Regions from separate parts of the Bacillus sp. 1A genome, predicted to be linked through region 1. Evidence: riboswitches for the same ligand, from Rfam matches in the RefSeq annotation. Region 1 holds a riboswitch; the other holds the start of a gene.
The links. Region 1 has a riboswitch for magnesium ahead of mgtE (magnesium transporter). Riboswitches for the same ligand answer to the same signal wherever they lie in the genome.
Positions count from the first base shown of each region.

Region 1 (3,217 bases):
CTATTCGTTTTTTCCATATTTCATATGGGAGTATAGCACAAACTATTAACCCTATTGTTCCTAAAAGTAGCTTTGTTAATTGAGAATCAACAAAGTGTCTACTGTTATAACCGTAATGCTGGACAGCGACAATGGAACTCGCACTATACATCATGATAATACCTAAAGTACATGTTATGAATAGAGGGAGGAGCAATAGATAATCGAGTTTTAATTTTTTTTCATTTTAATATCCTCCTGATTTAAAACAAAACATAATATTACATTTGCTAATGAATAAAACCTTGTTCTCATCAATTACTAAATAGGATTTTTGTTTAGGCAGATTCTATCGCTTACACCCTGTTTTCTTACGCAAAAATCCCCCTAGTATGTAACTAGGGGGATTCAAAATGGCATGACTAAATAAGGCTTTTTTCCCCCTAGTAGACCTTTGGCACTATACAACGTAAAGTAATGAAAATTCATCACTTAGCTATCTTAAGAAGAGCCTTAATCGGACAATTCCTGTTCTACCCATTGGCGTCTTTCGACATTTTTGGGCAATAGCCTGTGTTTGCATAGGAGCCTCACCTAACAGGTTAAGCAATATAAATTTTATGTATTTGTTTCGTGTAGCAAGCATAAATATATATTTTTTTCTTGTCAAGTAACCGTATTGCTAATTTTATATGTTTTATTGCATTATAATCCTTTGAGAAATGATGTGAGAAAATGTATGTAATCATTCTGTATAAGTACATATTTTCGACTTGTAGTGTATAGTTTGATTAAGTTGTTTAACCATATAAATTTGATAAACAGTAAAGAAGATTTTAATCATAAAAGAAGATTTTTTTAAGAATGTTCTTTTGATGTACAGAATGACTAATCATTCATCTTCTGTTATAAAGTTAAAGATTGATTATAAACAATAAATTTCATATGTTTTATAACGTTTCTTCGAATGAATTCTATTTGAATCCTATGTTTTTTAAATGGAATTTTAAATTTGTAATAGAATATAATTTTGTTTTCTATTACAAATTTTTTTAAGAATGAAATTGAAAGTGAGTTGACAAATATTAAATTCTGGTTTAAATTTTGAAGTAATTCAATAATCTTTGTTAGGTGAGGCTCCTGTATAGAGAAACGCTGCTGCCCAAAAATGTCGAGAGACGCCAATGGGTCAACAGGAACGGTCGGATTAAGGCCCTTCTTAATGTAGCTGGTTATAAAAACCTATGCTATACAGTGCTAAAACTCAACGAGGGAGTGGTATACGATTTGATAGAAAGGCACCTCTGTGATTTTGGCAGAGCTGTCTTAAGAATCATTTATTTGTATTGTGAAAAAACCTTTACTCCTTTTTGAGTAAAGGTTTTTCTGTTTAATTTTATTTATTTTTATCTTGTCTATATTCAAAAAGGAGGTAATTCTAACTAATGAATTGATTGCAATGTAACTATTATTGCTCTAATAAAAAATTTAAGACAGATAAAATAAAATAAAACCACTCATGAAACTCTAGAGTCTCCCTTAGCAATATGAGGAGGAGTTAACATGAAGAAATTATTAAAGGAATTACTTGTAACTAAAAATAATTTGGATGCAGAGAAGGTTTTACGTCTTCCGTCGTATGATGTTGCGCAAGAAGTAAAACGGTTTTCAATTGAAGATCAAGTCATATTGCTAAATACGATTCCGGTATTAAAAAGCTCTAAAATTCTTCAATATATGAGTGCAGAAGAAAAATATAATATCTTAATTCACTTATCTGAAAATAAAGCTAAAAAGTTACTAAATTTACAACCGATTGATGAATTAGTAGATTTACTTCTAGCGGTTCATCCGGAAAGACAGGCTAAATTAATGGCGTATCTAGATAAAATTACAAAACATAACGTAAAAAAATTGATGACTTTCAAACCTGAAACGGCAGGAAGTCTTGTTACAAGTGATTTTGTTGCAGTTAGGGAAAATTGGTCAGTAAAAATGACATTGAAGTACATTAGGGAACATTCTAGAAATGTAGAATCAATATCTTATAGTTATGTTCTTGATAATCACGGTTATCTTAAGGGAATCGTTTCCATACATGAGTTATTACTAGCAACAGATGAAGAGATATTATCTACTATCATGATTCAAGAGGTAATTTCTGTACACGCTGAAATTGACCAGCAAGAAGTTATAAAAAAGCTACTGAATTATAATTTAGCAGCAATACCTGTGACAACAGCAAATAATAAAATGATTGGTATTATAACATTTGATGACGTAATGAATGTTATGGAAGCAGAAGCTACAGAAGATATTCAAAAGTTAGGCGGAAGTGAACCATTGAATCAATCTTACTTTGAAGCTAGCATTTGGAGCATTTTCTTAAAACGACTACCATGGTTATTACTTCTTTTTGTTGCTGAGGCATATACAGGTACAGTATTAAAGTATTTTGAAGACGAAATTGAAACTGTAGTTGCCCTTGCTTTCTTTGTTCCATTATTAGTAGGTACTGGAGGGAATACAGGAACACAGGTTGTAGCAACAATTACTCGTGCAATTGGTATTGGAGAGGTGAAATTTAAAGACATTTTCCGTGTAATGAAAAAGGAATTTGCAATTGGTATGCTTCTTGGACTTGCACTTGCGGTAGCTGGACTCACTCGTGCTTATATGTTAGGTGTTGGAACAGAAGTTGCACAAGTTGTAGCAATCACTTTATTATTTATTGTTATTTGGGCCTCTCTTGTTGCAGCTGTTTTACCTTTGATTCTAAGAAAATTAAGATTAGATCCTGCAGTTGTTTCAGGCCCATTTATTACAACATTTGTTGACGGAACAGGATTAGTAATTTATTTCATGGTTGCAAAAACGTTATTAAATTTGTAAGTATACACTCAAATAAATACGCAATGTAAATTAAGTATTTGCATTGCTTGCTAAGACTTAGTGGGGAACTCGGGAATGAGGAAAATAAACACTTTTGTCTTTATTAAAAAAATTTTTTAATGGATTCATTGAATGTAATTAATACCGGAGGATAAAACTATGAAACATCTAAGAAAAATCTTCAAACGAATTTTGCTTCTATTTTCTATTTTCATGCTTATTGGCATAGGAATATTATTTGGTACTAGCTATGGCTGAGAGCTTCGTATAACAATCGCTGGGAGTATACTAACTTCTCAGCATCCACAATATGCGAAATATACATTCCTATCCCTAAAGGAACTAG
Region 1 covers NZ_JBQYLZ010000001.1:800,955-804,171, reverse strand. Annotated here, with positions in the region: partial or broken gene ACUN0F_RS04065 (FtsW/RodA/SpoVE family cell cycle protein) at 1-151, opposite strand, end outside; M-box (ykoK) riboswitch at 412-588, opposite strand; M-box (ykoK) riboswitch at 1,096-1,263, shown strand; gene mgtE (magnesium transporter) at 1,543-2,871, shown strand; gene ACUN0F_RS04055 (phosphodiester glycosidase family protein) at 3,139-3,217, shown strand, end outside.

Region 2 (3,217 bases), 4.2 Mb from region 1:
TGAACTTGGGTATCCTCCTGCAAGCTTATCTTTCATTAGAATGAAAGGATTATATCCTGAATCTGTTATTTCACGATTTGATTTCGTTTTAACAAGTGATAACCACATTAAAATGCTTGAGTTTAATAGTGATACACCAACTTTTATTATGGAATGTTTTCAAATGAATGGAAAAATTTGTAGGAAACTAGGCTATGATGATCCAAACTTGGGTCAAGAACGATTACTATCTTCTGGTGTTACAAAGGCCGTAATGGAAGCGACAAAGGGAATAGATAACCCAAATGTTGTTTTTACAGCACATCATGAACATATTGAGGATTGGAATACGACTATGTATTTGAGTCAGTTATGCCATGTTGAAAATAAAGTAGTGCCAATGTCAGAACTTAGAATTACAAAAGATGCTTTAGTGGATAGAGATGGAGTACAGGTTGATATTTTATATCGCCAAACATATCCGATAGAAGATTTAATTGAGGATCAAGATCCTGAAACAGGAGACTTCGTAGGTGTGGAACTGTTGCAACTTGTAAAAGCCGGAAAGCTTTTTATAATAAATCCTTTGTCAGCATTTTTACTTCAGCCAAAATCAATTCAGTGTCTGATTTGGGGGTTAGCAGAAGAAAAGGCCTTTTATACAAATGAGGAACAACAGTGGATTAAAGAATATATGTTACCTACATATTTAGAACCAGATTTATTTTTAGGAAAAGGCTCTTTCGTTCAAAAACCTTCATTTGGTAGAGAAGGAGACACAATTACCGTTCGCGATAAGGCCGAAAATATTATGATTCAAAATGCACACCAAACGTATAAAGCGTCACTGCCGATATTTCAAAAGTATACAGAACTTCCAGTCGTATCTTTGGAAACAGAGAAAGGGATGGAGAAACTGTCGTATGTGTTTGGTTCGTTTTTAATTGCTGGAAAAGCGAGTAGTATCGGTATTCGCGCTGGGGAAAAAATTACGGGGAATGAATCGTACTATTTACCGGTAGGTATAAAAAAGGAGGAAAGTATATGATTAATTTTTTATTATATTTAGCAGTAACACTGGGCCTTTTATGCATTGGTCTGTTCCTCATGGAAGTGACAACGAAAGTAAAAGAATTTAAGTTAATGGCCCAAGGGAATAAGGCGGTAAGCTATGTACTTGGAGGACGATTACTTGGGTTAGCTATTGTTTTATATTCGACAGCAGCTAATTCCATTTCACTTCTTGATATGGTTTCGTGGGGAGCCGTTGGGATTTTGGCTCAAATTATCGTCTTTTATTTAGCTGAGTGGCTTACACCACGCTTTAATATAAACAAAAGTCTTGAAGAAGATAATCAAGCAGTCGGTCTTTTTCTTATGTTTTTATCGCTTTCCATTGGGATTGTAATTGCTGGTTGTATAACTTATTAAAACCTTTACGTTTAAACGTAAAGGTTTTTATTTTATATACGTTAGTTCGCCATACCTTTCGAAAAAATTGTAGGCTACTGTTGACATCTATTTTAAATAAGAGTAACATTTTCTATGTAATAAAAATAAGTCTCTGTTAGGTGAGGCTCCTGTATAGAGAAATGCTACTGCCCAAAAATGTCGAGAGACGCCAATGGGTCAACAGGAATGATCGAATTAAGGTTTTTCTTAACGTAGCTGGTAATGTACCTATGCTATACAGTGCTAAAACTCGGCGAGGGAGAGGTCCGTAGATTTCTAATTGTTTAGGAATCGTTTATTTGTGTATGCCATGACCTTTACTCTTTTCGGAGTAAGGGTCTTTTTGTTACAAATCTATGAGTAACTTCATAGTATAAACTATAAAATTAAACGAGGAGGTGAGGAGCATGTCAAATTCTGACTCGGTTCCGTTACCCATATACTTCAAATCAAAAATATATGATGTAGGCAGGAAACGACTTGTTCCTCCCTCTATATTTATCATAATGTAGCGTTTATATGCATGTTCAAGCGCCAAACACTGTTACGGTAAAGTGGATAAATTGAGAAACAAAGCGTTTCTTCCTATGTTGTACAGGAGGAGACGATAATATGTTATATGCAAACAAAACTGTGGGTAACACGTCATATAAATTAAGTAAAAAATCAATGAAAGAACAAACAATGCTTCAAAAAAATAAAGATTTATTAATTGAAATCGCAACGAGAGATGTAAAATCTGTATTTGCGTATTTTAAAACAACAAGAGACGGATTATCTATGAAAGAGGCACAAAAACGCATTCAAGTATACGGCCGAAACGAATTAATTTCAAAAAGAGCGCGTATTGCGGAAGTAATGATGAAGCTAAGTGGAATGATTCCAGGTTTTTCAAAACAACATGTGCGTGATGGATTACAATGTGAGAAAATTACTGTGTCTCGAGTAGAATGTTCTAGTGTAACAGGTTTAAACGGTGAATTAAAAATGATGAATGTGCCAGTACAAGAGCTTGTTCCTGGGGATATGATTTTTCTTTCAGAAGGTGATACAGTACCAGCAGATGTACGTATCATTTACGCGAATGATTTATTAGTAAATGAATCCGTGCTAACAGGAAAAGATGCAAGTATTGAGAAATTTGAAAGTTGCTATCACCTTGAGCGTAAACGATTTATTCCTTTAAAACGAATGAAAGACTATAATCCACTTGAACTTGAAAACGTATGTTTCAAAGGGACTCATATTGTTGGCGGAAATGCAAAGGCTGTAGTTGTTTCGACTGGGAAAAATACGTATACAGGAATTCTTCATACTTGTTGCAGTAGAACGTCTTAATGTGTAAATGATGCTAAATATACAAAAACAATGTATAATAGACAAAGTTGAAAAAACGTAGAATGGTAATCTATTTATATAACCTTACGTGATGACGTGGGGTTATTATTTTTTTGGTAGGAGAGGGATTATGAAAAAAGTATTATTAGTTGATGGTATGGCACTATTATTTCGTGCTTTTTACGCAACAAGTGTCTACGGACAATTTATGAAACGACAAGATGGTACCCCTACAAATGGGATTCATGGTTATATGAAACATTTATTAACAGCTATGCAAGCAATTGAACCGACACATATCGTAACATGCTGGGATATGGGTAGTACGACATTTAGAACAGAATCGTTCTCGAATTATAAAGCGAATCGTGTAGCGCCGCCTGAAGAATTAATTCCGCAATTTGATTTAGTTCAAGAAATGACTGCGAAATTGTCTATTCCAGTTATC
Region 2 covers NZ_JBQYLZ010000001.1:5,020,722-5,023,938, reverse strand. Annotated here, with positions in the region: gene ACUN0F_RS25600 (glutathionylspermidine synthase family protein) at 1-1,027, shown strand, start outside; gene ACUN0F_RS25595 (DUF350 domain-containing protein) at 1,024-1,410, shown strand; M-box (ykoK) riboswitch at 1,536-1,701, shown strand; gene ACUN0F_RS25590 (P-type ATPase) at 2,044-2,769, shown strand; gene ACUN0F_RS25585 (5'-3' exonuclease) at 2,900-3,217, shown strand, end outside.
Region 2: another riboswitch for magnesium. It lies ahead of ACUN0F_RS25590 (P-type ATPase); the one in region 1 lies ahead of mgtE (magnesium transporter).